Regions from separate parts of the Synechococcus sp. LTW-R genome, predicted to be linked through region 4. Evidence: predicted binding sites of a transcription regulator. Region 4 holds the regulator's gene; each other region holds the start of a gene.
The links. Region 4 encodes NtcA, which controls nitrogen genes in cyanobacteria. Its sites were predicted from a motif close to GTANCNNNNGNTAC; they were not measured.

Region 1 (7,753 bases), 400 kb from region 4:
GGCCTCAAGCTCAACCATCCCGAAGCGGTGGCCTGGCTGAGTTTTCTGGTGCTTGAAGGGGCCCGGGACGGAAAAACCGTCGCAGAGCTGATGGCTGAGGGCACCACCTGGCTGAGCCGCGATCAGGTCATGGAAGGGATTCCTGAACTGGTCCACGAAGTCCAAATCGAGGCGGTGTTTCCGGACGGCACCAAACTCGTGACCCTGCACGACCCCATTCGCTGATCAGCCATGGCTGGATTGATTCCCGGGGAACTGATTCCTGAACCGGGCGAGCTGGAACTCAACAGCGGTCGCCCCGTCACCACGGTTCTGGTGGCGAACACCGGAGATCGCCCCGTTCAGGTGGGCTCCCACTTCCACTTCTTTGAAGCCAACGCCGCCCTGCACTTCGATCGCGAAGCCACCCGGGGACAGCGGCTCGACATTCCTGCCGGCACCGCGATTCGTTTCGAGCCAGGGGACAGTCGCGAGGTGCAACTGGTTCCCTACGCCGGCGCGCGGCGCGTCTTTGGCTTCAACGGCCTGATCAACGGCCCCCTCGACTGACTGACACCCCATGCCCTACCGCATCTCACGCCGTCAGTACGCCGAGACCTACGGCCCCACCACCGGCGATCGCCTGCGTCTGGCGGACACCGAGCTCATCCTCGAGGTGGAACGGGACCTGACCGTCTACGGCGATGAGGTGAAGTTCGGCGGCGGCAAGGTGATCCGCGACGGCATGGGCCAAGCCCAGACGACCCGCGCGAATGGAGCGGTCGACACCGTCATCACCAACGCTCTCATCCTGGATTGGTGGGGGATCGTCAAAGCCGACATCGGCATCCGTGATGGCCGCATCTGCGGCATCGGCAAGGCGGGCAACCCGGACACCCAAGCGGGGGTCGACATCGTCGTGGGCCCAGGCACCGAAGCGATTGCCGGTGAAGGCCACATCCTCACGGCGGGCTCGATCGACACCCACATTCACTTCATCTGCCCCCAGCAGATCGAAACGGCCCTCGCCAGTGGAGTGACGACACTGCTTGGCGGCGGCACGGGACCGGCCACGGGGACCAACGCCACCACCTGCACGCCAGGGGCCTTTCACATCGGTCGGATGCTGCAGGCCGCCGAGGGGCTACCCGTGAACCTCGGGTTCTTCGGTAAAGGCAACGCCTCCACCCCGGAGGCGATTGAAGAGCAGGTCCACGCCGGGGCGTGCGGGCTCAAGCTTCACGAGGACTGGGGGACAACGCCGGCCGCCATCGATTGCTGTTTAAGCGTGGCCGATCGCTTCGATGTGCAGGTGTGCATCCACAGCGACACGCTGAACGAAGCGGGGTTTGTCGAAGACACGATTCGCGCCATCGGCGGGCGCACCATCCACACCTTCCACACCGAAGGGGCGGGCGGCGGCCATGCCCCGGACATCATCAAGATCTGCGGTGAAGCCAACGTCCTGCCGAGCAGTACGAACCCCACCCGTCCCTACACCCGCAACACCCTCGAGGAGCACCTCGACATGTTGATGGTGTGCCACCACCTCGATCCGAAGATCCCGGAGGACGTGGCTTTCGCCGAGTCACGCATCCGGCGCGAGACGATTGCCGCCGAAGACATCCTTCACGACATCGGTGCCTTCTCGATCATCGCGAGCGATTCCCAGGCCATGGGCCGCGTTGGCGAGGTCATCACCCGCACCTTCCAGACCGCCCACAAGATGAAGGTGCAGCGGGGTTCCCTCCCGGAGGACAGCAGCCGCAACGACAACACTCGCCTGAAGCGCTACATCGCCAAGACCACGATCAACCCCGCCATCGCCCATGGCTTGGATCAACAGGTCGGCTCCGTGGAGGTCGGCAAGCTCGCGGACCTGGTCCTCTGGAAACCCGGCTTCTTTGGCGTGAAACCGGAGCTCGTCATCAAAGGGGGCTCGATCGTCTGGGCCCAGATGGGCGACGCCAACGCCTCGATTCCCACCCCTGGACCGGTCCATGGACGGCCCATGTTCGCGGCCTTCGGCAAGGCACTGGCCCCCAGCTGCCTCACCTTCGTGAGCCAAGCCGCACTGGATGGCGATCTGCCCCGAAAACTGGGGCTCGAGCGCCCCTGCGTTCCAGTACTGAACACCCGCGGAGGCATCAGCAAGGCGGCGATGAAAAACAACACCGCCCTGCCCCGGGTGGAGGTCGACCCGCAGACCTACGAGGTCTTTGCTAACGGCGAACTGCTCAGCTGCGAACCCGCTGAGGTACTTCCGATGGCGCAGCGCTACTTCCTGCTCTAGTTGCAGCCCTGCACGGAGATCCGATAGGTGAAGCCGGTGGCGGCCTGGTCAGCGCTAGCGCCGATCTTGAAATTCACCTGGTTCACGGTTTTGCCCGGAACGGCCCGCACATCCCACTGGCGCCCGGTGCCGACATTGGGGGCATAGGAGTCATTCACCACCTGGAGATTCGAACCATCGGTGAATTTCAGGTAGGCCTGGATCGGGTAGGTCGCGCTGACCGAGGAATTGGCGGTGAAAAACAGCTTGCAGTGGCTGTAGGGCTGGTTGACGAAGAAGTCCGTATTCCATTCGGGCGGCTGAAGGGCAAGGGGCTGCCCAAGCTGATGGTCTTAGTGACGATGTTGCTCTGGCCGTTGCCGCCGACGGGGGTGAGGAACTGGCAGGAGGCCAGCGCTGGCCCGGAGGCCATCAGGGCACTGCCGCTGATCAAGGCGGTAAGTCCGGCACGCAGGACAGCTGACATCGAAAGACAACGCTCACTGGTTTCGCTCTAGCCAGGGCTGACCCGGGTGGAAAGCGCAGCCTCAACCCACCCACGCATATGACGAGCTCCTGACACTGGGCGCGAGCGGGGATCACAGACGCAGCCCAAGTAAACACCGCCTCCCTAGGCACATTGACCTACAAAAACAAAGAAATCAGCTGCAATCAGGGATGATCCCAAAGAAAAGCTGAAGCAGCGTTTCGATTGTGTTCTCAAGCCTCACGTTTGATTGCGTGGGGAAACAAACACAGAGTTCGATCCCATTCGCCGGTCTTAAAAATCTCTCAGTCAGCAGTCGGATTCATGGGCGACCATCTGCATCTCGTCGGACTCACCGGTGACGGCTGCCGGATCGCCCGCGATGGCGGCGGCGGCTACGTCGTGAACCACAACGACAGCGACGGCAACTGGGAACGCGTCGCCAACCTGCCTGCGGCCTATGCCGTCTGTGAGCGTTTCAGCCAACGGGATGCGCTCGGACTGCCCAACTGGCGCGCTGAAGCTTGAGCCAATTCGCGCAGACCTGAGTAGCGTTAGTCCCATCATTGGAAGGTTGTTATGACAGCCCCCTCCAGCAGCTGCACCAACCGCCCCGGCAGAGCCGGGGTGAGCAGTGACAGCTTTGCCACTCGCAAAGAACAAGCCCTGGTGATCCTTCTGGCCCAGCAGTTGGTGGACGCGCAGATCGGACGGGCGGATGCCCAAGCCAGCCAAGCCCTCTGGGACGAGGTAGCTGAACTGAACATTGATCCCGATCGGATCATCCATCTGCTGTATGGCGGAGAAGAGGTCAGCGATCGAACAGCACTGAAGGAGCGTGACGACAGCTGGCTGAGTGCCCAGCAGGGGAGCCCTCAGCAGCGGGGGTGGTCCCTACAGCGACTGCATCTGGGACGCCCCCGGCGCCCGCAGATCGCCCTCAGCCCTGTTTGAGGGGAATCGGCATCTCCACCATCGCCGGCTCAGGGGCACAGCTCTCGACCCGTTGATTCACGACGTCGCCAATCACAACGATCGAGGGGGAAGCGAGCTCGGCCGCCTGAACCGCATCAGCTAATCCCCCCAAGGTGGAGACAACGGCCTTCTGGCCGCGAACCGTTCCCTGCTGAACAGCGGCCGCTGGGGTGGAGGTCTCCAAGCCACCGGCCATCAACTCCTCGCAAATGTGCGGAAGGTTGTGGAGGCCCATATAGATCACCAGGCCGTCACTGCTGCGGGCCAAGCCGCGCCAATCGACGCCCGGCCGGCGCTTATCGATCTCCTCGTGGCCCGTGACAAAGGTGACGGAACTGCCCGCCCGGCGATGGGTCACGGGAATCCCGACGTAGGCCGGTGCGGCAATGCCAGCGGTCACACCAGGCACGACCTCCACCGCGACGCCATGGCGCTCCAGATGGGCCGCCTCCTCACCGCCCCGGCCAAACAAAAAGGGGTCACCACCCTTTAAGCGCACGACACAGCGATGACGCTTGGCCATCTCCACGAGCACCGCATTGGTGCTGGGCTGGGGCACGGAGTGGTGCCCCCGGCGCTTGCCTACAAAGTGCTGCTCGGCGCCCTCCGGCACCAAGGCCAGCACCTCCCGAGGCACCAGGGAGTCGTACACGAGGGCATCGCACTGGCTCAGCAGGCGATGGGCCTTCACGGTCAGCAAGTCGGGATCCCCAGGCCCCGCCCCCACCAAATAGACCTTGCTGGCAACGTCAGCGGTCATGGCAGATCAAGGAGGAGGTTGAGCAAAAACTGACGGGTAGCGGGGCGCTCCAGCAGCGCCAAACAGGGGGACGCTTCGGTCTGCAGGTGGGCCGTCATCCGGTTGGGGGCCAGGGCCAAGGGCAATGCCGCCGCATCGCCTTCACCACTGCGATCTGCACTTAAGCAGGGCACACCGACGTACGCGCTTAAGGCCGCGAGATAGCGATCCGCCACCCCTGGCCGAAGCGGATGGTGCAGAACCGCGGGGGCGGCCAAGCCGCGCAGATGCTCCAGCCAGGGCCCCCAAGCGCCCAGGAAAGGAAGGACCTGGACGCGATGTCCCTGGTCACGCAGGCGCTGACGAATGGCCGGGACGTCCGAGCGAACGTGACTGCCTGGAGTCAACAGCAGCGGAACCAAGACCAGCGGCAGGCCTTGAGGCAGGTCCAGGGGATCCGCGGTCAGGGCCTGCATCCAGACGGGAGCCTGACGGCCCCGGACCAACTCGGAAACCAGATCCACCAGAACCTCTGGAATCTGACCACCGGCATGGCCATGGACGACCAAGAGCAGGGGGGAGCGCTCGCCAGCAACGGGCTTCGGTAGCAACGGCCACCGCCAGCACCCCGGTCCTGCTGATGGAGTCACGCCCATCGGATTCATCGCTTCACCATGCCATCCACTCGCCCCCTGCCGAGCTCCCGCCGGCGTCCGACTTACGAGCGGCCCGTCTATGGACGAGCCGACTACGACAGGCCCCGCACCCGGCCGATGCAGTCCACCCCGCACTGGCGACGCGAGCTGGACGCCGACCTCGCCGCCATGGGCAAGGTCTGGCAAATGATTCGCAACGGTGCGACCCGGATGCTGGGCGAAATCGGACGCCAATACTGAGTGGCCAGAAGCGGAAAGCGACACCATCAACCCGGAAGACGGGCCCCCTTTAGGTATCCGTTGACACCCTTTTTCTCTCTGGCAAGGAACAACCTCGATCCGTAGCAACGGCGACACAAGAGGGAACAGGGCGAGTGGTTTCATTCACCCCACTAGTCGTTCATTTCTTTGGAAACGGCTCAGTTGCTGACTTCATCTGAACCGATTTCCCATGGTGGCCACGCCAACTGTGTCCAACACCACTGAAACAACCAGCGCACTACCCAGCTGGCTCGAAGGCAAGAAGCTCAACAAGATCGAGCAAAACAAAGCAGCCAAAGATGGCCTCCTTGTTGGCAGTGAGATTGAGAAATTCGCCCAACTCGGTTGGGAAAACGTTGACGAGACCGACCTTCAGTTGCGCCTGAAGTGGTACGGCATGTTCTGGAGGCCCAAAACCCCGGGGCTGTTCATGATGCGCCTGCGGGTCCCCAACGGGGTGATCTCCGCCGAGCAGCTTCGGGTCGTCGGCAATGTCGTTGCCCGCTACGGCAGCAACGGCAGCGCTGACATCACGACGCGCCAGAACATTCAGATGCGCGGCATCCTCCTCGAGGACCTGCCCGAGATCCTGGGCCAACTCAAAGCAGTCGGCCTGACCACGATTCAGTCGGCCTTCGACAATCCGCGGAACGTCACCGGCAACCCGATCGCCGGTATCGATCCCCTGGAAATTGTGGACACTCGGCCCTACACCCAGGAGCTCGAGAACTTCCTCACCAGCAACCACCAGGGCAACCCCGAGTTCTCCAACCTGCCGCGGAAATGGAATACGGCCGTTGCCGGCGCCCGCGACAACTTCCTGCTCCACAACGACATCGCCTTCCACCCCGTTGAGAACAACGGCGAAATGGGCTTTGGCGTCTGGATTGGCGGCATCCTCTCCTCCCAGATGAACGCCTATGCCATCCCCCTGAACGCCTGGGTCAAGCCGGATCAAATCTGCGCGATCACCGAGGCCGTCATCAAGATCTGGCGCGACAACGGCGAACGGGACAAGCGTCCCAAGGGCCGCTTCCGCCTTTATCTCGATGAGGTGGGGCTGGAGACGTTCCGGGCCATGGTTGAAGAGCGCTTCGGACCCCTCACCCCCGATCCGGGCTCCGTCTTCAACGCCGAACCCCGCTCCCATTACGGCATCCACAATCAGAAACAAGAGGACCTGCACTACGCCGGCGTCCACGTGCCCGTCGGCCGCCTACGTGCTGAGGACTTCCAAGACATCGCAGCCATTGCCGAGCGCCATGGCGATGGTTCAGTCCGGCTCACGGAAGATCAGAACGTGATCTTCACCGGCATCGCAAGCGCCCAAGTCCAGGCCTTTGAGGCCGAGCCGCTCCTGCAACGCTTCAGTCTCCAGCCCAGCCACATCGCAGCTGGAACCGTGAGCTGCACTGGCAACACCTACTGCAGCTTTGCCCTCACCAACACCAAAGATCAAGCCCTCGCAGCCGCTGAGGCCCTCGATCGCGAATTGGTTCTACCTGAGGAGCTCAAGATCCACTGGACGGGCTGCCCGAACACCTGCGGCCAGGCCTACATGGGTGCGATTGGCCTCACCGGGACCAAAACCAAACAGCCAGACGGCGGCATGGGCGAGGGCTACAACCTCACCATTGGCGGTTCACAAGGTGCCAACCCACAGGTCGGCGAACTGCATCGCAAAGGCATTCCAGCCAGTGAGATCCAAGCGGTTCTCAAGGAGGTTCTGATTGAACAGTTCGGTGCGAAGCCCCGGTAGTAAATAACGGGAGTTGCAATCACAAGAAAGCCATCATCTTGACGATCTCAGGTGCTCTTTTCTTTTGAAGCCTGACCTCCATTGATGACATCTTGATTCCCAAAGTGACTTCAGCAACACCCCAACGCAAAAGCGACCTCTTCTCTCGCTTTGTCAATTGGATCAGCAACAGCGGCGACGACAAAGCTCCGGTCAATCGGCCCAACGGCAGTCCAGACATCGTCTCCCGTTTGATGAACCGCATCAGCGGTTAATCACACCATCCACCTGCATCCCCTGAGCGCACTTCGAGTGCGTAACCAACTCAATGGATTACGTCCTTCCCAATGAGCTCGTCGACGGCATGATTGCCGCCGGCGGCAAGAAATCAACCGTCAGCGTTAAAAACCTGCTGATCCGTGGCTTTTATTCCGGCGCCATCCTTGGCTTGGCAGTGATCTTGGCTCTCACGGTGGGCATCACCGTGAAGGCACCCTTCGTTGGCTCACTGCTCTTCCCCTTCGGTTTCGCCAGCATCGTGCTGTTCGGCATGGAACTGGTGACGGGCAACTTCGCCCTGCTACCGATGGCGACCTGGGCTGGCAAAAGCACCTGGGGCTCCACCTTCCGGAACTGGGCCTGGGTG
Region 2 (7,753 bases), 890 kb from region 4:
TGCCCTGATCGAGGGCTAAGAGATAGGACTCGGACACAGGCAAAAGGGTTTCCCCACTCTTACGGGTATCCCCTGGATCTGTCAGGGCCTTGACGCAGCACGAGACAGTGGAGGCCTCTGAGGCAATTTCGGCTGGTCATGGTCTCGATGTCAACGCTCCTGCCGGCCCTGTTGGCCTTGATCGGTGGGGGGTTGCTTTCGCTTCTCGTCGCGCGGGTGTTTGGGGTTGTCTTTGGTCGCCTGACCCGGAGGACCAGGAGTGATACCGACGACTTCATCGTTCAGGTCATCGTCGAGACGATCCCGATCCTGGGTTGGGTGGTCAGCGCGAGCTGGGCCTGGTGGCTCGTCCCAACGCCGCCTGAGTTGGATCGGGTGGTCTTCACCATCGCCAAGCTGATCCTGGTGGTCTTCCTGGTGCGGCTCGTGAACCGCATCAGCCTGCGTCTGTTGCAACGCTCCGCGGTCCACAGCGGTGACCCCGCCGTGGGGAGCATGCTGCGGGCCCTCGCCCCGATGTTGCGCGCCCTGGTCTGGTCTGTGGGCGCGGTTCTCTATCTCCAGAACATCGGCGTCCAGATGGCGGCGATCTGGGCCCTCCTTAGCGCCGGTGGAATTGGCGCGGGCTTGGCGTTGAAACAGCCGGTCTCTGAATTTTTTGAATACATCACGATCCTGCTGGACAAGCCCTTCCAAACCGGGCAATTCATCAACGTCGGCGAGGTCTGGGGCACGGTGGAACGGGTCGGCGTGCGCACCACCCGTCTACGCAGCGTCAACGGTGAGGCGATCGTGATGAGCAACAGCGCCCTCACCAGCTCCGTGGTGGCGAATTACGGAGAAATGCAAGAAAGGCGGCTGATCTACCGCTTGGGGGTGACCTATGACACCAGCCACGCCGTGCTGGAGCGGATACCGGGGCTGCTGAAGGCGATCGTTGAACGGGGCGGGGACACCCGCTTTGACCGGGCCCATTTCGTGGCCTTCAACAGCAGCAGCCTCGACTTTGAGCTGGTCTATTTCGTTCCCTCCAACAACTACATCCAAGCCATGGAGGCCCAGCAACGGATCAATCTCGACATCGTTCAACGCTTCGCGCAGGAGGGGATTGAGTTCGCCTTCCCAACCCAGACCCTGCACGTGCACAACGCCTTGGAGACTGGGGTCTAACACCACTTGCTATGGTGGGCACTTGGGCGAAATGCCCAATGTTGTGTTTTTAGAAGACGGTCATGTCCCGGGTCTGCCAACTCACCGGCAAGCGCGCCAACAACGGCATGGCCGTCTCGCACTCCCACATCCGCACCAAGAAGCTCCAGCAGGTCAACCTGCAAGAGCGCCGTCTGTGGTGGGCTGAGGGCAACCGCTACGTCAAGCTGCGCGTCTCCACCCGCGCCCTGAAGACCATCCAGAAGAAGGGTCTGGGCGCCTACGCCAAGCAACTCGGCATCAACCTGGCCAAGATCTGAGCTTCAATCCTGGGAGTACCTCAGGATTCCTTTTGAACCGCCGCGATCTGCTCCTCTCTGTTGGCGCTGCGGCCCTCGGCCTGCTGGGACTTCCCCGGCAGGCTTTTTCAATGGGCGGCACCCTGCCCGAGCTCAACCTGCCTGCACCGCCATTCACGCTCCCGGGCGTTGTTCCCAGCCCCGATGGCGCCATCGAAGCCGAGCGCAGCCTGAGTGACTTTCAAGGGCAGTGGCTGGTCCTCTATTTCTATCCGCGCGATTTCACCGAAGGCTGCACGATCGAGGCCAAGGGCTTTCAACGGGACCTGGAGCGCTTCCATGCCCTCAATGCCGAGGTCGTAGGGATCAGCGCCGACGACACGGACTCCCACAAAGAGTTCTGCGGCAGTGAAGCGCTCAGCTACCCACTGCTCTCGGATCCTGGCGGGCAAACAAGCAAGCTCTACGGCAGCTGGATCCCCCCCTTCTCCCAACGGCACACCTTCCTCATTGACCCAGAGGGGGTGCTCCGAGAGACCTGGCTCGGCGTCCGGCCGTTAGGCCACAGCCAGGAGATCCTCAAGCGTCTGGGGGAACTCCAGGCCGCGGGCTAACCGATCAGCCTCAGCCGAGCCGTTGGCGAAGCCGCTGTTCCATGAGACGCAGGTGGGCCTCTCCAGCCGGAAGGCTGTCGCAGAACAGGCAGCTGCCTTCAAAGCACACCTGGAACAATTCGCCCTCACTGGAGCGCAGTTGGTAGATGGCTCCACCTTGGGGATCAACCAACACAGGGGACTGGGCCATGGGTGTGCGGGAGGAACGAGCAGAGGCTGGCGCGGCGAGACAGCCGTTGCCATAGGTGCTTCGACTCACGTCCATAACTGGATGAAAACTGGCCCGTAGCAAGCGCTACCGGCCGTCTTCAGGCTGATTTGTTCGGTAGCAATCACAACCCGGAGGGGCCAGACAGCTCTGCATGATCGGCCCAACTCTGGTCCGGCAATGTTTACCGAGTACAGGCCAAAGAAGGGGTACGACGAATACTTCAACGCCGCCGATGGACCGCGTTCGGCACTCAAGCCACTGGTCCATTCCTTGGGAGCCCTGGGGCTGGATCATCTCAACCGCAACCATGCGGCCGCTGGAGTTCTGCTGAAGCGCTTGGGTGCAACCTTCCGCTTGAACGATTCCGGTGGACAGGTAGGTGAACGGATCCTTCCGTTTGACCCCCTGCCGCGCCTGATTCCGGCAGGGGAGTGGGAGCAGCTGGAACGGGGCCTGGCCCAACGCTTGGAGGCGATCGATCTGTTCTTGGCCGATGTCTATGGCCCGCAGCGGATCATCCAGGACGGAATCATCCCTCGGGAGGATGTCGAGAGCTCGCAGGGCTGGAGACCGGTCCTGCAGGGGTTCAAACCCCCTCTTGATAAGTGGTGCCAGATCTCGGGCCTGGACCTGATCCGGGACGGAGAAGGCACCTGGCGCGTGCTCGAAGACAACCTGCGCTGCCCGTCCGGAGTCGCCTACTTCCTTGAGAACAGGCGGGTGATGAAGCGGATGTTCCCGAGTCTGTTCAGCGGGCGGGTCGTGCAGCCGATCGATCGCTATCCATCACAACTCCTGAAAACCCTGCGGGAATTGGCGCCCTGGACGGAGACACCGCGGGTGGTCCTGCTCACCCCAGGGGTTCTCAACAGTGCCTATTTCGAGCACAGCTATCTCGCCCAACAGATGGGCATTCCGCTGGTGGAAGGACGGGATCTGGCCTGTGAAGACGGCAGGGTCTGGATGCGGACAACGCGTGGATTGGAAGCGGTCGATGTGATCTATCGGCGCATCGATGACGACTTCCTCGATCCCGCGGTCTTCCGTAGCGATTCGATGTTGGGCGTTCGCGGCTTGATGGAGGTTTACGCCCAGGGACGTGTCGCCATTGCCAATGCCCCCGGCACCGGTATTGCGGACGACAAGTTGATCTACGCCTATGTCCCCGACATGGTGCGCTACTACCTCGGCGAAGAGCCGATCATTGAGAACGTCCCCACCTATCTCTGCTCCAGGCCCCAGGATCAGGCTTATGTCCTGGCCCATCTCCGGGAACTCGTGGTCAAGGCCGTCTCTGAAGCCGGAGGCTATGGAATGCTGATCGGACCCCACGCCAGCAGCGACGAGATCGAGGCGTTCGCCGCCAAGATCCAGGCCAACCCCCGGAACTTCATCGCCCAACCGACGCTGGAGCTCTCGACAGTCCCCTCGCTGAGTGACGGGGAGTTGTATCCCTGCCACGTGGATCTCAGGCCCTACATCCTCCGTGGCAAAAGCAGCTGGGTCACACCCGGTGGCTTGACCCGCGTCGCCCTCAAGCGCGGATCACTGGTGGTGAACTCCTCCCAGGGGGGTGGATGCAAGGACACCTGGATCGTGGAGGACGGCCAATGCTGAGCCGTGTTGCCGACTCCCTGTATTGGATTAACCGCTATATCGAGCGGGCGGAGAACATCTCCCGCTTTGTCGAGGTCAGTGAGGCGATGGCCCTGGACTGTCCTCCGGGGAGTGCAGAACCTTGGCAACCCCTGATCGATGCCAGTGGAGATCGCACCCTCTTTGATGCGGTGTACCCCGGTGGTGGGGCTCGGGAGGTGGTCGAGTTCCTGGTGCGGGCGGAGGCCAACCCGAGCAGCATCGTCAACTGCATCGCCATGGCCCGGGAGAACGCCCGGCAGATCAGGGATGTGATCACCAGCGAGATGTGGGAGCACCTCAACGGTCTCTACTGGACCCTGGTGGAAAACGAGGAGTTCTGGGAGGAACCAACCCAGGAGCAGCTGCGGGAGATTCGACGTGGTTGTCAGCTCTTCTATGGCATCACGGATGCCACGTTGAGCCGGGACCTTTCCTGGCAATTCAGCCGACTTGGCCGTCTGATTGAGCGGGCGGACAAGACGACACGCATCCTCGATGTGAAGTACTTCCTACTGCTTCCCAGTCCCGATGACGTCGGTGGCGTGCTCGACGAACTGCAGTGGATGTCTCTGTTGCGCAGTGCCGGCGCCTATCAGATGTTCCGCCAATCCAATGTCGGTGACATCTCGCCAGAGGGGGTGGCAGCGTTTCTGCTGCTGAACCCGCTCTTCCCGCGCTCGGTTCGCTACTGCCTGGAGCGAATCCACGAGACCCTCCAGCTGATCGGCCGCGAATCCGCTCCGGGAACCCCCGATGACCTGGAGTGCAGGGTGGGACTGACCCAGGCCCGCTGGAGTTACACCAAAATCGACAAGCTGATCGCCGGAGGGCTGCATGAAGCCATTGACGGGTTGCAGCAGGACTTGAACGAGCTGCACAACCTGATTCACGACCGCTACTTCGTTCTCCCCGGAGGCCTCAGCCCGGAGGATGACACGGTGATCCCGATGAATCAGAGCGCTTTACCCACCACGGCTTCCGATCAAGATCTGGCATGCACGCCCGCTTAATCCACCGCTTCAACTACAGCTACAGCCAACCCGTCCTGCTGGGCCCCCATCGCTTTTGCCTGCGGCCCAGGCCCCACGGCTTCCAGCGCCTGATTGATTTCAAGTTGGAGATCAGCCCCGAACCCAGTCAGCTCTACGAGCTCATGGCTGCAGGGGGGGACACGATTACGCGGGCGCGCTTCCTTCAGGAAACAGAGGCCTTTCAGGTGGTCGCCACCAGTGAGGTGGAAACCTTCACGCCACCACTGATTGAGGCGTGCTTGGACGAGAGCATGCTGCAGTTGCCACTCGCCATCGGCAGGCTCAATCCCGATTTGATGAGCAACCTCCAAGGCTGGTTGCCCAATGGCCAACACGATGCCGCCGCCGTCGATCTCGCCCAGGAAGCGCTCACGGGAAGCGACGGGAGTTGCCTGAGCTTTCTGCAACAACTCATCGAAATCATTCAGGACCGGGTGAAGTACACCCAACGGCATCAAGGACCCGCTTGGCCGGCAGGTCGCACCCTCAAGGAGCGCATCGGCTCCTGCCGTGATCTGGCGATGCTGATGATCGAGTGCTGCCGCAGTCTCGGGCTGCCCGCTCGTTTCGTCAGCGGCTATCACCTGGTGGAGCCCAAGCCGGACCGCTACGACCTCCATGCCTGGACGGAGGTCTACCTGCAGGGAGCCGGTTGGCGTGGATTTGATGCCAGCGGACAAGGGGCGGTGGATGACCGCTACATCCCCGTGGTGACCTCCTCCAAATCAGACTTGACTGCGGCAGTGAGCGGAACCTTCTCCGGCCCGACCGGGGTGCAGAGCAGCTTGAGCTGGGAGATCGAGGCCGAACTGCTCAGTCCAGCCGCTCGCCATTAGCGGCTCTACCAGCTGACGCCGTGCAGCTTGGGTAGGGGAGCCGTGCGATGGGTTGTCGCGAACAGCCGAGGAATCAGCCTGCTGTTGTACACACGGAATTCACGGGCCACGCAGGCGCCAGGCTCACGAATGGCCTGGTTGAGGACGACCGAACCCTCCTCATCGGAGATCGAACGATGAAACGTTCCCGGTGGAATCCGCAGGATGTCGCCACCGGTGTCCAGACGAACAATGTGATACGGATAACTCCAAGCGAAATTGACCAGATAAAAAACGCGCCCGCCCGTGAGGGCCAGCAGGTTGTCCTCCTGGTGCGGGTGCAAATAAAACTGCCAGGCCCCCGTGTTGGCCTCATCGGGTGGGCTCACGGCTGGCCCGCTGTGGATGACCAAATCGCGGGCGTTGGACTCAGCGACCGTGATGTCGAAGAAACGAACAGCCGGCGTATCGCGGAATTTCTCGTAGGGAATCAGCTCAAACATTTGAGCTTGGGATGACGCCATTGGGCTGCCGAGCTATGCCCTAATGAACCGCACACCGTGATCGACGAGCCGTGTGCTGGGCTACCCAATGGCGAATTTCTGGAGATCAGCCCTCGAGCTGCCTGCCCCGCCAGGTCCAGCCACGGCCCGTGGTCGTCTTCCAGATGCTGGCTGGAACAATCGCGGCGATGAGCAGTGCACCAAGCCAGCTCAACCACCAATACCGAATCGGTGTGCCAAAGCGCCAGGCACTCCAAAGACGGATGGCCAGGACAAGGACCAACGACGCCAGTACAGCGGCCAGGGTGGGCCTCAGTACAGAACCCAGCAGCAACCACTGCAGCAGCACAACCGCTGCGGAGAGCCAAGGTGCCGCAAAGAGCAGGAGGACAACACCAACACTCCCAACCGCTTTGAACCCGTTGCGATCCACCCCAAGAAACCAATTTTTGGTCCAGCCTTCCCAGAGGGCGGCGAGGCTGCGATACATCTGCAGATCGACCAAATCTATGCCAAGCAGGTAACGCAATCGCAACTGGGATTGCTTGATCTTGCGCGCCAAGGCGAGATCTTCGACGACCTCCGAAGCGACGCCGCGGTGACCGCCGATGGCTAAATAACTGGAGTAGCGAAACAGCATGAACGGCCCCGCCGCAAACGCCGTTGGGTCATCCGGATCGTTGCTGCGGCGAATTGGGAAACCAAGGCCAAGCAACGTGGCCACAATCGGTTGCACCAACCACTCCGCCAGACAGCTGCACTCCAGGCGGGGAGCCAGGGTCAACAGATCACTCTGCTGCGCGCACGCCTCCTGCAGGGCCGCTTCAATCACCCCTGGCCGCAGACGCACATCGGCATCCAAGAAGAGCAGCCACTGACATGCGGGATCAGCCTCGGGCCAGGACAGGGCAGCGCCGACGCTGGCGGGCCAGTTCTTGCCTGACCAACGCTCGCCATGCGGACGGGGACCGGCCTGCAGGATTCTCCAACGCACATCCGTGCGCGGGCAGGCTTCGCGCATGGCCTCGGCCAGGGCTTGGGTGTCGTCGCTGGAGGCATCGTCGATCACCACGAGCTCAATCGGCCAGTCCGTCGGTGCCGCAGCGACGATGGCCTGGAGACAGTCCGCGATGTTGTCGTGTTCGTTGTAGGCCGGCACGAGGATCCGCAGCCAGCTGCAACCCTCGGGCCGTTCGCGCGAGTCACTCGCCCGCAGCCGCGGCGCACGCCCCAGCTGCAGCTCAAGGGCCAACAACAACAGCAGCAAACAGGCACTGCTGGCGCTGGCCAGCCAGAGGATCAGCGGCATAGGGCGCTGGTCAAGACCCGACGGTGCAGTTCCAAGGTCGAGCGAATCGAGGCGATCACCGCGCTCTGCGGTGGCTGGTCCAGGCTTCGGCTCCACTGCTGCAAGCAGTCGGATGCCGCCGAGCGAGAGGCGAGATCCAAGGCATCACAGCGCAACTGATCGGCGCAGGCCTTGACCTTCGGGT
Region 3 (7,753 bases), 390 kb from region 4:
ACGTCGGACCTCCGATCTGGGATGCGGTTGCACAAAAAATCATGGCCCTCAACGTGATCAACGTTGAAAAGAAGTACGAGGCTCTTGGAAGCATGGGCTTCTTCCTCGCCTTCCTGCGCGGCCTGGTCGCGAACTGGCTGGTCTGCCTCGGCGTGACCATGGCCCTGGTGAGCAAGAGCGTCCCAGGCAAAATCCTGGCTTGCTGGCTCCCCATCACGGCTTTCCAATCGATGGGCATGGAGCACATCGTTGTGAATCAATTCCTGCACACCGCAGGCCCCATCCTTGGCTCAGGCGTTCCTTACACCAAGGTGATCTTCTGGAACTTCCTGCCCGTCACCCTCGGCAACATCGTGGGCGGAATGGTGTTCATCGGAATGCTCTTCTACAGCACCCATCGCACCAAGGTGAGCAACGTCCTGCCGACTGAGCACGACGAGAAGCTGGAACGCGAATTGGCTGCCGAACTGGGTGCTCGCTGATCCATGGCCACTGCTGTCGCCCCTGTCTCCACCCTTCTGTCACCCCAGGAAGAAGCGGATTTAAGCGAGCGGCTAGGACGCTGGCGGCGACAGCCCCTGTCCCTGGAGGAACTCAGTGAACTCCTGCCTCGGGTCTGTGATCCATCCCTGGCCCTCAGCCTCGCTGAGCGCTTGGGGATGGCCGGACCCGAGGCCATTGCGTGGATTCTTCCCCTCTGCCAATCGCAGGGCATCACGAGACCGCTGATCCGCGCCCTTGGCATCTGTCACCACCCCCAAGCCTGCGAGCAACTCCTGTCTTGGCTGCCGAATGCTGGCGACCTGGAACCCGAGGTGCTCGAGGCTCTGGGCTGCTGGGGAAACCTGATCGATTTCGAGATCATCGAATCCGCCTTGCATGCCCCCGGCCAAAGCCATCGCCTCGCCGGACTCACGCTGCTGACCTTCCGCAACCGCAGCCTCGACGCCAGCGCGATGCTTCGGCTGACGGCCCCCTTACTCCAAGATTTCCGCGCCGAGATCGTCATTGCGACGCTCAAGCTGCTGCAGCGCCGCAATGAGCCCACAGTTCTCGAAGCGATTCGCCGCTGCATCAGCCTCGATGCCCTGCCAGGCGTCGCCGAAACAGCCCTGCAAGCCCTGGGCTGCATTGGCAGCCTCGAGAGCTGCCAGCACTTGATTGCCCTCAGAAGCCAATTCGCCGGCACCCGGCTCGAGGAAGCGCTGGAGCGGCAGCTGAAGGCCCAAATCAGACATCGAGCCTGGATTGAGCAAACGCTGGGCGAATAGCGCTTCAGGCTCGCAAGTGAAACCATTAAAAAAGCCCCCTTTCGGGGGCTTTTGCGTGGGGAGGTCAACTCACCACTTTTTATAGGGAAGGAATTTGCCGCACATCGTCACTTTGACTCGGTCACCGGCAGGATCTTCCACTTTGTCGACGTCCAGGGTGAAGTCGATGGCACTCATGATTCCATCGCCAAACTTCTCCTGAATGACGTCCTTCAGGGGCATCCCGTAGACCTGCATGATCTCGTAGAAGCGATAGATCAGAGGATCGGTGGGGATCACGGGATCGAGGCCACCCTTGGTCGGGAACGCCTGCAGGGCCTCAGTAATGGCGTGATCCAGGCTCAACAGTTCGGCAAGCTTTTGAGCTTCTTCAGGCGATGCAGTCGACTGACCGTAGAACAATGAAGCGATCCAGACTTCGTCACGACCCAGCGCGGATTCCAGATCGGAAAAGCTCAGGCCTTTGGCCTTCTTGGCTGCCATCAATGTGGCGGTGATGGTGGCCGCAGAAGGGGCAGCCAACGAGGGCATGGATACGGGTGTAACCGTCATGGAGACAGGCCAATAGCGATGAGAGGAGTGAACAGAATGGAGTGCGATTAACCATCCGTTCAGCAACAAGAATCGCCGCAGTTGCGCACACGCTGCGCAGCCGTTGCTACGGAGCCAGGAACCACTTGGTAGCCGCTGTTACCGGAACGGGCCCTGTCGAGGCAGAAAATCAAATCACTGTTCCCTCGTCGGCATGACCATCGCCGCACCCGTCGCCGACAGCAGCTCCCAAGGCCGAGCAACCTTCAAGGCCTATCTGCAGAAAGTGGGCAGTGGCGAGCACACCAGCAGTGGTCTGAGCCGGGAAGAGGCTGCCCATGCCCTTGAGCTGATGCTCGACGGAGCGGCCAGTCCGGCCCAAATCGGCGCCTTCCTAATCGCGCACCGCATACGCAGGCCCGAGCCCCAGGAACTCACCGGGATGCTTGATGTTTACCGCCAGCGCGGCCCTCAACTCAGGACCGAGAAGCCGGCCATCAGCTTCGGCATGCCCTTCGACGGGCGAACCCGAACGGCCCCCATTTATCCCCTGACCGCCCTGGTGCTCTCCAGCGCCGGACTGCCCGTGGTCCTGCAAGGGGCGGGCCGGATTCCGGTGAAGTACGGCATCACCGCCATGGAGCTCTTCGCGGCCCTGGGCCTCCAACTTGCCGGCCGCAGCGTTGCGTGGGTGCAAGAGAAACTCCAGCGCTGCGATCTCGCCCTGGTGCATCAACCCGATCACCTGCCCGACGCCGAATCCCTGATTCCCTATCGGGAGGACCTCGGCAAGCGACCACCCCTCGCGAGCCTGGAACTGCTCTGGACTGCGCACCAAGGCGAGCATCTCCTGGTCAGTGGCTTTGTGCACCCACCCACCGAAGCGCGGGCCTGGAAAGCACTCGAGCTGGCCGGCGAAACCAACGTGCTCACCGTCAAAGGCCTCGAAGGAAGCACCGATCTGCCCATCAGCCGGGCATGCGTCACCGGCAGGCCTCGCCCGGGGGACGAGGGACGCCAAATCCTCCACCCCAGGGACAACGGCTGCTACGGGGCTGATCCCCTGTGGGAAGGACTGGAGACCTGGAGCAGCCAAGCCGCGGCCGCCCTCGGCGGACAAGGGGAGCTCGCGACCGCCCTGGTCTGGAATGCCGGCACCTACCTCTGGCAGACGGGGCTCGAAAGCACCCACGCCAACGGACTTGAGCGGAGCCGGGAACTGCTCCGCTCAGGGGCCGTCATGACCCATCTCCAACGGCTCCGCCAGGAGATGGGTTGAGCAGCGAACTCAGCGCTCGCCGAGGACTTGCCACATCGCGGCTTGACCAGCAATCACGGGCTGCACGGACGCCGGTGCAGCGGTCGAGACAGAAGCGCTACGGATGAGCTGAACGCCCAAGGACGCCACGACAAAGGCGCCGAGAAAGCCCGTGGCGATGGTCAGGGGATGGCGGCCCTGAGCCGCAATACCAGTTTTGGTTGCCATGACGGCAGAAAGGATTCGACCCAACCACTATGGAGACGCCAGCCAGCCATCGCCAGCTGAACCGGTCCAAAACGTTGTGGAAGCCACTGGCGCGATGGACCAAGCGGCTGCGCCGGCCAACAGACGATCGCTGCTCAGCCAGCCATGGGAACCACCGAGCAGAACCCCAAGAGCAACGGCGAGACGCATGGCGGAGCGGTGAATTGAAAGGAGTTTGCAGAGATCAACGGACGCATTTGGGAGCCGTTGACACCAAACCGTTCACCCCACTGCCGGCAATCCCCAGAAGCGTCAAAATCACTACCAGAACCCCGTCTGGCCGTGACCTCTGAGGCCCCCTCGGCAAGCCATTGCTTTGACTTCGAGAGCGATTTCATCGGCAATTGGCGCTGCATTCCCCTCTGCGTGCGCCGCAAGCTGGATCTCTGTGGCGTGAAGCTCAAACTCAACCACTGGCTGGCCCTGAACCAAACGCAACGGCAGAGCCTCGTCGACTGGGAGGACACGCCGGAGGGCCTCGATCACCTCCGCCAACACCTGCTGGCGTGCACCGAGTCCATGGCCGACGGTCAGGCCAAAACACTGCCGATCGCAACGGGGGAGGCCTGGCAGAACCCCATCGAGATTCCCGAGCTCCTCACAGCCGCCGCCGAGACCCGCGGCATCAGCCTCCGGCTTGAGCAGTGGTCCGCCCTCAACGAGCTCGAGCGCTTCGCCCTCTGCAAGCTCGCGCGGCCGGGGCATGACCACCACAACCTGGAGGCGGCCTTCAGCGAAGTGCTGGCGTAAACCAACGGCGCAGCGCCTCGAGCCGTCCAGCCTCCTGCTCGAGCGGCTTCACCACCGACACCGCTGGAGCAACGATCACGGCGCAGGCCTTGAGTTCCGGCTGCTTAGACACCGGGCAGGCCTGATCGTGCATCAAGGTGTTGGCCTCACAGGCGTTCTCCTGGGTGAACCCCCAATGCATCGGAAGAAACACCGAGCCCCGGCGGATACATTCGGTGAGCTTCACCGTCGCCGTGATGTGTCCGCGGCGGGAGCTCACGGCGGCCAGCTCCCCATCCTTTAACTGCAGCTCCAAGGCATCTTGCGGATGCACCTCCAACAGGGGTTTGGGGTGCATGGTCTGCAACCGCTCGACCTTCCCCGTGCGGGTCATCGTGTGCCACTGCCCCAGATACCGGCCAACGGTGAGCACCAACGGGTAGGTCTCACAGGGGGGCTCCGCCAGACCCATGGGTTGATCCGTGCAGAAGCGGGCACGGCCCGAAGGCGTTGTGAAATGATGGTCGCTGTAAAGCCGCTTCGCCTCGCCGCTGGCTGATGCCCCCGCGGGGAAGGGCCACTGCTGCGGGCCCGCCGCCTCCAACAAGGCGTGACTGAGGCCGGAGACATCACAGAGTCGGCCCGCAGTGAGCTGACTGAATTCCGCATACACCTCCGCAGCCGAGGCGTAGCTGAATTGCTCCTCAAAACCCAAACGCCGGCCCACCTCGGCGAACACCTCCCAATCCGGACGGCTCTCCCCATGGCGGGGGCGGTAGGCCGGGCAGTAGGTCACCCGACGCTCCGAATTGGTCATCGCCCCGGCCTTTTCACTCCACTGGGCCGCGGGCAACAACAGGTGCGCGTAGTGGGAGGTCTCGGTATCGGCGTAGGCGTCGCTGACCACCACCAACGGGCAGCGCCGCATCGCGGCCTTGACCCGATCGAGGTCCGGCATGCTCACCAACGGGTTGGTGGCGGCCACCCACCACAGATCCAGCTCACCGCGCTCCATCGCCTCCACCTGTTGCCAGGCCGCCAAGCCGGGGGTCGCCGCGATGCGTCCGGCCGGGAACTGCCACGCCTGTTCCACCTCCTGGCGGTGCTCAAGGTTGGTCACAACGCGATAGCCCGGCAGGAGATGGGCCAAGCCCCCGGCCTCGCGTCCACCCATGGCATTGGGCTGGCCGGTCAGGGAGAAGGGACCCGCACCCTCCTTACCGATCTGAGCGGTCAACAGATGCAGGTTGATCAGACCACCCACCACCGCGGTGCCTTCGCGCCGCTGGTTGACCCCCATCGACCACAGGCTGAGCACCCGCTCACGGCGGTGGAAGAGCTCCGCCACCTCCCGCAGCCGCTTTTCTGGAATGTTGCAGAACCGAGCAACCTTGCGCGGCGTCCAGCGGGCCGCCAAATCAAAGAAGGCCTTGTAGTTCTCGGTGTGATCGTCAATGAAGGCCGGGTCCTGACCGTTCTCGCGGAGAACCAAATGGGCCAGGCCGTGGAGCAACGCCAAGTCCGTACCAGGCGCAATCGGCAGATGCACATCCGCAGCCTTCGCGGTCTCCGTGAAGCGGGGATCGACGACGACGATCTTCACGCTGCCGGGATGGCGCTTTTTGCGTTTCAAGAGGCGCTGAAACAGCACCGGGTGGCATTCCGCGGTGTTGGTCCCGATCAGGAAGGCCACCGTGCAGTGGTCCAAATCCTCGTAACAGGCGGGCGGACCATCGGAGCCCAGGCTGCGGGTGTAGCCCGCCACCGCGGAGCTCATGCACAGGCGGGAGTTGGCATCGAAGTTGTTCGTGCCCAGGGCACCTTTCAGCAGCTTCTGGGCCAGGTAGTAGTCCTCGGTGTGGAACTGGCCCGATCCATACATCGCAATCGCATCGGGCCCCTTGGTGGCCAAGGTGCTGCGGATGCGGCCCACCAGCAGGTCCATCGCCTGCTCCCAAGTGATGGGTTGGAACGGTTCGTCCAGGCTGGCGCGGTAGAGGGGCTCGCGAAGCCGACCACGACCCAAGGTCTCGCCAACGGTCGCGCCCTTGATGCAGACCTGGCCCAGGCTCGAAGGGTGCTGGCGGTCACCCCGAGCCGTCCACATGGGATTGCCCTCGGCATCACGCTTGACCGCCTGGCCGGGCAAGGCCGGTGGAATCAGTTCAAGACCACAGCCCACACCGCAGTAGGGGCATTGGCTGCGCACGTTGCCGGAGGCCATCACCACAACCGAAACAGCGTCAAAAGAAAAAAGGGGCGGCTCAGCATGGCCGCCCCGAACAGACCCCTGTAATGGGGTGGATCAAGCGTTGACGAGCAGCTTCTCGTCAGCGTGCTCTTCAGAGAAGGAACCCTCGGGCTCCTTGAGAAAGAAGAAGCAGAGGAAAGCGACGATCAGTCCGGCAATCCCGAGGATCTGGAAGAAGGCGCTGTTGGAGGAGGCAACGATCTCGGCAGAAGGATCCTTGCCGCCACCCATCCACATCGGCAGGAGGCTGAAGATCGTCAGGTAAGCCACTGCACCAACGTTGCCGTAGGCGCCGACCAGACCTGCGATCTGACCGGTGACGCGCTTCTTGACCAGGGGCACCATCGCGAAGGTGGCGCCTTCACCCGCCTGAACGAAGAACGAGGCGAGCATCGTGATCAACACCGCGACGGTGATGCCCAGGCCACCGGAGAAAGTGCCCGGCTTGATCATGCTCATGATCAAGTAACCAATGCCCAGGCCACCGGTGAGGAAGGCCATGGTGTTTTTGCGGCTGCCGAGCTTGTCGGAAATCAGGCCGCCACCAGGGCGAGCCACCAAATTCACGAAGGCAAAACAGGACGCCAAGATGCCGGCGGTGGCCTTCGGCAGATCAAACGTGGTCTCGAAGAACGTGGGCAGCATGGAGACAACGGCCAGCTCAGATCCGAAGTTCACGATGTAGGTGAGCTCCAGAATGGCGACCTGCTTGAACTCGTAGCGGTCCTCCTTGGGGTACTGCTTAACGCCGTTGATCAGGTCGCGGTTGGTGCGAATAATGCCCCAGGTCTGGAAGCCAAACCAAACCAGAACAGCGAGGAGCGCCAGGGGATAGGTGCCGGCGTTCAGGAAACCAACCTTTTGCAGGCGCCAGCAGAGCACGCAGAGAATGGCCGCGAAGGGAACATTCATGCCCAGCAGACCCCAGAAGTCCCGCATGGAGGTGACTTCAAGACCGGCAGACTTGGCTGGCTTTTGGTAGGTCTTCCCGGGAGGAGTGTCGGTGACGTTAAAGAAGTAGATCACCCCGTAGACGGCCGAAATGATGCCGGTCAGAGCAATCGCTCCACGCCAATTCAAGATGGCGCCAGTGGGCAGCTCGAAGCCGCCGGAGAAGGAGAGGAAGCCAGCCAGGGCAACCAGAGTCAGCGCGGAGAAGGCGGAGCCAAAGTTGCCCCAACCGCCGTAGATGCCTTCAGCAAGGCCGATTTGTTTGGGCGGGAACCACTCCGCCACCATACGGATGCCGATCACGAAGCCGGCACCAACGATGGAGAGCAGCAGGCGAGCGACCACCAGCTGGTTGAAGTCCTGCGCCGATGCAAACAGCAGACAGGGGATGACCGAGAAGACAAGAATGCCCGAGTAGGTCTTACGGGGACCGAACTTGTCCAGCAGCATGCCAATCAGCACGCGGGCGGGAATCGTGAGAGCGACGTTGCAGAT
Region 4 (7,753 bases):
TGTTGGGTCATGCCCATTTGGATTTGGCCTGGCTCTGGCCGGTGGCGGACACCTGGCAGGTGGCATTGCGCACCTTCGAGTCGGCGCTGGCCCTGATGGAGCGGGATCCAGCGCTGCACTTCGCCCACTCCACCCCGGCGCTCTACGCCTGGATTGAGCAGCACCATCCGGTTCTGTTTGCCCGCCTTGTGGCGGCCATGGAGCAGGGCCGCTTTGAGCCGATCAATGGCCCCTGGGTGGAAAGCGATTGCGTCTTGTTGGGGATCCCATCGCTGCTGCGGCAGTTCGAGGAGGGCCAGGCCTACAGCCGCAGCCGTTTCCCCCAATGGACCCACGAGCTCTGCTGGTTGCCCGACAGTTTTGGCTTTGCCGCCGGTTTGCCGGCCGTGGTGCAACTCAGCGGGGTGCGCTGGTTCTGCACCCACAAGTTGGCCTGGAACAGCAGCAATGCCTTTCCCCATCGCCTGTTCCGCTGGCGCAGTGCCGATGGATCGGAGCTGTTGTCCCTGGCGACCGCACCCATCGGAACCGGGGGCGATCCCCAAGCCATGGAGACCTACCGGCAGCAATGGCGGGCGGCGACGGGAGTTGACGAGGCCCTCTGGCTTCCGGGGGTGGGCGACCACGGCGGTGGTCCGACCGCCGAGATGCTCGAGCAGTTGGCCCTTTGGCAGCACCAGCCCGTGGCCTGCCCGCAGCAGCACGGCACGCTGCGCAGCTACCTCGAGGGACTCGAGCCCCTGGCGAGCAGGCTGCCGGTCTGGCGCGATGAGCTCTATCTCGAGCTGCATCGGGGTTGCGCGACGACCCGCCCGGATCAGAAGCGTCACAACCGGACTTTGGAGCGTTTGCTCCGCGAGCTCGACTGGGTTTCAGCCCTGCAGCACCTCTCCGGAGTGGAGCGGCTTGGGGCGGATTGGCGGCCGCTGCTCTTTCAGCAGTTTCACGACATCCTTCCGGGCACCTCGATCCCCGAGGTGTTCGAGCAGGCCGAGCCCCAGTGGCGCCAGGCCCGCCGCCAGGCCGCGCTGCAACGCGATCGCTGTTTGCAGGCGTTGCTGCCGGCCCGCAGCAGCGCTCAGCCCTGGTGGCTGGTGCAGTTGCAGCCCCAGCCCGCCGAACTGCTGACCGTTCGCCTGCCCGCCGGGTCTTGGCGCGTCGACGGGGCACCGCTCCCGAGTCAGGCCCGATCCAGCGGCGGAACCTGGGTGCAGCTTCCTCTGCCCGCGGGCCTTCAGGCGCTCCCCCTCGAGCGGGATGACGGTCTGCCTGGCTCCGCTGCAGCCATCACGAACCCGGTAGTCCTGGAGGCCAACGCCTCGAACTGGCGTTTGGCCAACGGCTTGGTTGCGGTTGAGATCGGGGCTGAGGGTGTGCAGCAGCTCTGGGGGGCTGATGGTTCGCCGCAGCTCTCCGGGCCGATGGAATGGCGGCGTTGGCGGGATCGGGGGGAGTTCTGGGATGCCTGGGATATCGCCGCGGACTACCGCAAGCACCCCTTGCCCCTGACCTGGGAGGGGACTCCGGAGCTGGTGGAGCAGGGACCGCTCTGTTGCCGCTTCGTCGTCCGCGGCCGCTGCGGCCAAAGCCCGCTGCGCCTGGATATTCAGCTGCGGGCCGCCTCCCCCTACCTCGAGTTGACCTTGATGGTCGATTGGTGCCAGCGCCATGAGCTGCTGCGGCTCGAGTTGCCCTTGGGGCAAGCGGCCCTGCGCTACGCCGCGGACACCTCCGCTGGGGTCCTGGAACGCCCCGCTCAGCCCATGACGCCGAGGGAAGAGGCGCGCTGGGAAGTGACCGCGATCAGCTGGGCCGCAACCCAGCCCCAAGCCGGCGGGAGTGGTCTGGCTGTTCTGCTGGATGGCCCTCAGGGGGTGTCTGCCAGCCCGGAGCGTCTCGGCGTCTCGCTGTTGCGGGCGCCCACCTGGCCGGATCCCTCCGCCGACAACGGCGTCCAGCGTCTTCGGCTGGCGTTGGCCCCCTGTCAGAACGGTTGGAGGTCCGCTGGTGCGCCACGTTTGGCCCAGCGTTTTCGAGAACCGCTCTGGCTGCGGCCGGCGCAACGCCGCGCCAAGAACATCGCAGGCGCCCCTGAAGTGACCGGTCCCATTGACCTGATGGAGGGGATCGACTGGGTCAATGCTCAAATCCGGCTGCTCAGCTGCAGGCCTGGCCCAGGCCCGCGGCAACTGGCGTTGCGGTTGCAGAACCTCAGCCCCCAGCGGCAGTCCTGGGGGTTGGGCTCGAGCTGGCGTTGGCGCCAGGACGAAGACCAGGGCTGGCAGAGCGGTGCTGTGGCGCTGAAGCCTTGGCAGCTGCTGGCTCTGGAGTTGGAGCGGGCTTAGTCGTCGTGGTCGTCGAAGGGGTCGCTGAGCTGCTTCGAGGGAGGACCAAAGGCCGTGTAGATCCCGAAGCCGGTCAGACCGAGCAGCACGGCCAGGACGGCCAGAGCCACTGACATGGCTGGGGAGGTGGTTTCCATCACAACTCTCGACAGGGCCGGCCGCTCAGGCAGCCAGGCCCCTTACAGTAACGAGACCAACTCCTTGCCAGAGAGCACAGCCCGACATGGCTCAACGCACCCGCCTGGGAGATCTGCTGCGTCCCCTGAACTCCGAGTACGGCAAGGTTGTGCCCGGCTGGGGCACCACGCCCGTGATGGGCGTGTTCATGGCCCTTTTCCTGGTGTTCCTGCTGGTGATCCTCCAGCTGTACAACAAATCGTTGATCCTCGACGGCATCACCGTGAACTGGAACGGCATCGGCTGATTCGATGAACGTGTTTGGGATCGGACTGCCAGAGATGGCGGTCATTGCCGCTGTCGGTCTCTTGGTGTTCGGTCCCAAGCGTTTGCCCGAGCTGGGTCGCACCCTGGGCAAAACCCTGAAGGGCTTCCAGTCCGCGTCCAAGGAATTCGAGAACGAATTCCGCAAAGCCGTCGACACGGTGGAAGCGGAGGTGAAGTCCGACCCTCAGCCTCAACTCAAGGCCGAAGACGAGCAAGCGGCCGGTTGAGAGCGCCATGGCTCCGTTGAGTCTTGTTGTTGGTTTGGGGAATCCCGGCGAGAAGTACGCCGGCACCCGCCACAACGTTGGTTTTATGGCGCTTGAGCAGTTGGCGAAGCGTCAAGCCAGCAGCTTCAAGCAGCAGTCCAAGTTGCATGGTCTCCTTGCCGAAGTGGGGCACGGGGCAGAACGCTTGCGGCTGCTCATGCCCCAGACCTACATGAATGAGAGCGGTCGCTCGATTCGGGCTGCCCTCGATTGGTTTGGCTTTGAGCCTGCCCAGATGCTGATCCTGGTGGACGACATGGATCTTCCCCTGGGTCGGTTGCGCTTGAGGCTCTCGGGCGGTGCGGGTGGCCACAACGGCTTGCGCAGCAGCATTGCCCACCTCGGCGGACAAGAGTTTCCCCGGCTGCGTATCGGCATTGGTGCCCCGGCCTTGAATCCGGTGGAGCGCAAGCAGCGCACCGTTGGTCACGTGCTGGGCCGCTTCGCCGCAGCCGAGCAACCGGTGCTCGATGAGGTGATCGATGAGGTCTTATCGGGCCTTGATCTGATCCAGCGCCTGGGTTTTGAGCGGGCCGGTAACAGGCTCAACGGTTTTGTGGCTCCCTCTGCCGCCAAGCTGGTCGAGCAACCCACCGCCTGAGTCCGCGTGAGTCGCCTCCCCACCACAACGGCGCAATTGCGGGTGCTCCGCCAGAGCTTTAGCCAGCGGGTGCTCGAGGGCGAGGTCAGTGCTGGCGGATTTGAGTGGACGTTCGCCTGGTTCTTTGACCGCGGGGAGTTGCAGGTGGAACCGTCCCTGGGCCGGGCTTTGATCCAGGACGCCCTGCTGCGTTTTCTGCTGAAAACCGATTACCAGCTGGAGGCGGGGGGGGACTACGCCTTCAACGTCCGGGCGAAGTTTTAAGGCCCAGCACGGTCAAGCCAGGCTCGCGCTTAAGCGTCGTTCCCCAGTGGCGCTCGAGCAGGAGTTGCGCGACCACATCGTCGTAGTCCCGGGGCGGCAGGCGTAGGCCCTCCGGCAACAATCGCCGCCATCCCCTGGGGGGCTCCAGCTGCCAGTAGCGCGCGCGGGCGGCCAGGGTGGTTCCGGCTTCAGGGATCACCTGGACCCTGAGCCCCAGGGCGCTGAGTTGCTGTTGCCAGTGTTTGCTGCCAGTGCCATTGCCGAGCACCACCGCCTCTATCCCAGCGCCGTTCTGCCAGCTTTGAATTTGAGCGAGGCAACCGTCGGGGGAGAGCACGCCTGCGGCCAGGACCGTGCCTGAGCCCTCATCAGACAAGACCAAGCCGCATTTGCTAAGGCCTGGATCCAGGCCGAGCCAGGCGCTCATGGGCGCTGCCAGCGGATGTCCACGGCAACCGGATCGGCCAGATCGCTGTTCGCCCTGGAGACGGCCTCGAGTTTTGCGGTCTCGCCGGGAGGACGGTTCACCAGGGCCTCGGCCAGTTGGCTGACCCGCGTCGGATCGAATTGCAAACCATTGGCCAGGGCCCCTTGGCGTTGGGCGCGGGTTAAGGCTGCGGCTAGGAGCAGGTTGAGGCGGCTGCGCACCTGGTCTTGGGAGCGTTCATCGGCCTCCAGCACGGTGGTGGCCAGTTGTTCGCCGCTGCGAACGACCCGCTTGTTGGGCCTGACATCTGGGAATGCGACCACCTGACGCTCGCCCTTGAGCACGTTGGCAGCTGAGATCAGACTGACCACCCACTCGCCGCGCTTGCTCAGGGTGGTCTCCAGCTTGCTGATGTCGCTCCGCGGCACCAGCAGGATCTGACGGTTCGGTGTCTCCCCGGGCAGCACCCGTTGGTAGACGTTCAAATTTGTGCGTTGCAGCAGGGCGTGGATGACTTCCCTGGCCTGACTGGCGTTCTCGATCCGGACCTTGGCGACCTCGAGGGGTTGCCCGCTGCTGATCACCACATCGCCTTGCCGCAGGGCAATGAGGTTGCGTTCCAGGCGCTCCAGTTCTTGGCTGCTGGTCTTGATCTTGATGTTGAGCTTGGCGAGCTCAGCGCGGTTCCGCTGCAGGTCGGAATCCTTGGCCGCGATGTCGCGGCTGAGGCGATCGCGTTCAACTTCCAATTGCCGGCGCTGCTCCATCAGCGGGGCCAGTTCCTTTTGGAGTCGGTTGGCCTGCTGTTCGACCACCTTCAGTTGGCTCTGGGCTTGGCTGCGCTCCTGTTCGGCACTGCGCAGGGCACTGCGGCTTTGGGCTAAGTCCTTGCGGCTGCTGGCCAGGGCATCACGGCTATCCCGCAGACGTTGTTCGATCTGATCGAGTTCGAACAGCCCGGTGCGCAGGCGATCACTGACGAGCAGCATCAAGCCCAGTGAAATCGCACTGATCAAGCTGCCGGTCAGGACCGTGATGACCACGGCCGTTTTCTTGGGCCGCAGCCGAAACAAGCTGAGCCGCGCCTTGCCGACCTTGGATCCCAAGCGATCCCCCAGGGTGGAGAGCACTCCCCCGAGGATCAGCAGCGCCAGGATCAGGATCCAGCCGGACACGACGTTGGGCGACGACGGTCAGTATCGGTTGCAGGCGGTGGGAAATCAGCGGGGATCAGCCACCCGGTCAGCCGTTTAGCTGAAGCGCTTCGCCAGGGCAAGCGGGTCGAACACGGTGATCTTTTTGCGGTCGATCTGCACCAGGCCGTCGTTGCGGAGGTCCCCCAGAAGCCGGGTGATGGTGACCCGCGTGGAGCCGATGGCCTCCGCGATGGCTTGGTGGGAAAGACGCAGGTCGATCGTGATGCCGTCGCTGCTGGGAACCCCAAAATCGCGGCAGAGCACCAACAGGAAACTCACCAGGCGCGAGGACATGTCGCGGTGGGTGAGGGTTTCGATCATGGTCTCGGTTTGCAGGATCCGAGAGGACAGACCTTGCAGCAGGAGCAGTCCCACCGCAGGGTCCTGTTCAATCGCCTTGCGCACCGAGGTGGCGGGGGCCGTCACCAGCTCGACACGGGTGAAGGCGATGGAGTGATAAAAGCGATCCGAGCGTTGGCCGGTCAGCAGGGAGAGCACCCCGAACAGGCTGTTTTCCCGCAGGAGTGCGACCGTGATCTCTTCGCCCGATTCGTAGACCCGGGAGAGGCGAACGGCTCCGCGTTTCAGCAGGTAGACCTTTTCGGCTGGATCTCCGGGGAAAAAGATCGTCTTGCCGCGCTCGACAATTTCGGTCGTGCTGCCGCTCAGCCCCCGGATGACATCCAGGAGCGTTGCATTGGGTGGCAGCGGACTTCCCGCGATCGGTGCGATCACAGAAGTACCGGTAGTAGGGCTAGGGGAGTAGCGGCTGAATCCTTGCGTTGCCACGACCATTTCAGCGCGACTGAAGTCTGCTGGAACCTACGGATCAGTCCAGGGCGGCCGTGTAGCCATTGAAACTAATTCGGGGCTTCTTCCAAAGCCTTGGTCTGAGCCGCTTGGAGTTGCTGGATGCCAGCTTCGGCGAGGTCCACCAGGGAAGACAGCTGTTGGCGGCTGAAGGGTGCGCCTTCGGCGGTGCCCTGAATTTCGAGCAAATGCAGCTCTTGATTCATCACCACGTTCAAATCCACCTCGGCGCGGCTGTCTTCGCTGTAGTCGAGATCCAGCAGGGCGGCTCCATCCACGAGGCCCACCGACACCGCCGCCACCTGGCCGATCAAGGGTGAGCCCTCCAGCACTCCGCGTTGTTCGAGCCGTCGCAGTCCAAGGGCTAGGGCCGCCCAGGCTCCCGTGATCGAAGCGGTGCGGGTCCCGGCATCGGCCTGCAGCACATCGCAATCGATCTGCAGCGTCCTCTCCCCCAGCAGCTCGAGATCGAGGCAGGCCCGAAGGCTGCGGGCAATCAAACGTTGAATTTCCTGGGTTCGGCCGCTGAGCTTCATCAGCTCCCGCGGCTGGCGGCTGGGGGTGCTGGCGGGCAGCAGCCTGTAGTCGGCACTCAGCCAGCCCTTGCCAGAGCCCTTGCGCCACTTCGGGACACCCTCCTCGAGGCAGACGCTGCAGATCACTGCGGTGCGACCCGTGTGAACGGTGACGGAGCTCAGGGCGAAGCCCATCGGATCCCAGCCGAAACGCGTGCTGCGTAGATCCGAGGTGCTGCGGCCATCCCGCCGGGGTTGGGTGCTGGTCATGGCCTCGATGGTACGGGTGTTTGCACTACAGGTAGTGCTTGTTGCTTGCCGGACGGCCTAACGCCGCTACATTCAGGATCCCAAGCGGCAGCCATGCACTCGATGACGGCCAGCATTGCAGCCACTCCCAGTGCAACTCCCCGTGCTGGACACCTGCGTCCGCTGGCCTCGATTCCAGCGTCGGCCCCCGCCCGCAGCGTGCGCCTGGCGGCCCAGCAGGAGGGGCAGCTCCAGGTGCATACGGCGCCCTTTCGCGGCAGCTTCAGCGGCGTGTTCAGTCAGGCGTTGCGCAGTGCTGGATTGGGGAGCCGCGTGCTCGTCAGCCAGTTCCTCAAGGGCGGTGTTGATCAAGGTCTGGATCGCAGCGTTTGGCTCTGCGGCCGTCTGCAGTGGCTTCGGCCTGCCGTGGCGGGTTGCCTCGCCGAGCCCATGCCGGCATCCCAGGCGGATGCCGCGGCTGTGCGGGAGGTTTGGGAGTACACCCGCGAGCAGCTCTTGGGCGGGCAGCTGGATCAGCTGGTCCTCGATGAGCTGGGCTTGGCTGTTGAGCTGGGTTATTTGGCGGAAGCGGAGGTGGTCTCGGCCCTGGAGCAGCGGCCGTCCAACCTGGATGTG

Region 1: H0O22_RS10925 (ferredoxin--nitrite reductase) is a predicted target of NtcA. The motif match lies at 5,402-5,415, and genes of this name have one in related genera.
Region 2: H0O22_RS03850 (circularly permuted type 2 ATP-grasp protein) is a predicted target of NtcA. The motif match lies at 2,348-2,361, and genes of this name have one in related genera.
Region 3: H0O22_RS10900 (anthranilate phosphoribosyltransferase family protein) is a predicted target of NtcA. The motif match lies at 1,952-1,965, and genes of this name have one in related genera.

Annotation. Positions count from the first base shown of each region.
Region 1 covers NZ_CP059060.1:1,967,832-1,975,584, reverse strand. Annotated here, with positions in the region: gene H0O22_RS10970 (urease subunit gamma) at 1-225, shown strand, start outside; gene H0O22_RS10965 (urease subunit beta) at 232-549, shown strand; gene ureC (urease subunit alpha) at 560-2,272, shown strand; gene H0O22_RS13365 (hypothetical protein) at 2,269-2,430, opposite strand; gene H0O22_RS10950 (hypothetical protein) at 3,063-3,266, shown strand; gene H0O22_RS10945 (hypothetical protein) at 3,318-3,692, shown strand; gene cobA (uroporphyrinogen-III C-methyltransferase) at 3,679-4,473, opposite strand; gene H0O22_RS10935 (hypothetical protein) at 4,470-5,102, opposite strand; gene H0O22_RS10930 (hypothetical protein) at 5,127-5,348, shown strand; gene H0O22_RS10925 (ferredoxin--nitrite reductase) at 5,560-7,128, shown strand; gene H0O22_RS10920 (ferredoxin--nitrite reductase) at 7,233-7,382, shown strand; gene H0O22_RS10915 (formate/nitrite transporter family protein) at 7,436-7,753, shown strand, end outside.
Region 2 covers NZ_CP059060.1:682,212-689,964, forward strand. Annotated here, with positions in the region: gene H0O22_RS03825 (glycerol kinase GlpK) at 1-37, opposite strand, end outside; gene H0O22_RS03830 (mechanosensitive ion channel family protein) at 148-1,170, shown strand; gene rpmB (50S ribosomal protein L28) at 1,233-1,469, shown strand; gene H0O22_RS03840 (peroxiredoxin) at 1,502-2,062, shown strand; gene H0O22_RS03845 (hypothetical protein) at 2,073-2,252, opposite strand; gene H0O22_RS03850 (circularly permuted type 2 ATP-grasp protein) at 2,451-3,890, shown strand; gene H0O22_RS03855 (alpha-E domain-containing protein) at 3,884-4,921, shown strand; gene H0O22_RS03860 (transglutaminase family protein) at 4,906-5,778, shown strand; gene H0O22_RS03865 (redox protein) at 5,784-6,260, opposite strand; gene H0O22_RS03870 (glycosyltransferase family 2 protein) at 6,367-7,569, opposite strand; gene csaB (polysaccharide pyruvyl transferase CsaB) at 7,560-7,753, opposite strand, start outside.
Region 3 covers NZ_CP059060.1:1,959,991-1,967,743, reverse strand. Annotated here, with positions in the region: gene H0O22_RS10915 (formate/nitrite transporter family protein) at 1-482, shown strand, start outside; gene H0O22_RS10910 (hypothetical protein) at 486-1,271, shown strand; gene cynS (cyanase) at 1,341-1,793, opposite strand; gene H0O22_RS10900 (anthranilate phosphoribosyltransferase family protein) at 2,017-3,081, shown strand; gene H0O22_RS10895 (hypothetical protein) at 3,091-3,288, opposite strand; gene H0O22_RS10890 (hypothetical protein) at 3,316-3,477, opposite strand; gene H0O22_RS10885 (nitrate reductase associated protein) at 3,610-4,077, shown strand; gene H0O22_RS10880 (nitrate reductase) at 4,058-6,280, opposite strand; gene H0O22_RS10875 (NarK family nitrate/nitrite MFS transporter) at 6,362-7,753, opposite strand, start outside.
Region 4 covers NZ_CP059060.1:1,568,473-1,576,225, reverse strand. Annotated here, with positions in the region: gene H0O22_RS09000 (alpha-mannosidase) at 1-2,345, shown strand, start outside; gene psbN (photosystem II reaction center protein PsbN) at 2,342-2,482, opposite strand; gene psbH (photosystem II reaction center phosphoprotein PsbH) at 2,569-2,769, shown strand; gene H0O22_RS08985 (TatA/E family twin arginine-targeting protein translocase) at 2,774-3,016, shown strand; gene pth (aminoacyl-tRNA hydrolase) at 3,024-3,656, shown strand; gene H0O22_RS08975 (DUF3146 family protein) at 3,663-3,920, shown strand; gene H0O22_RS08970 (resolvase) at 3,898-4,347, opposite strand; gene H0O22_RS08965 (DUF3084 domain-containing protein) at 4,344-5,522, opposite strand; gene ntcA (global nitrogen regulator NtcA) at 5,598-6,338, opposite strand; gene rph (ribonuclease PH) at 6,404-7,138, opposite strand; gene H0O22_RS08950 (cob(I)yrinic acid a,c-diamide adenosyltransferase) at 7,241-7,753, shown strand, end outside.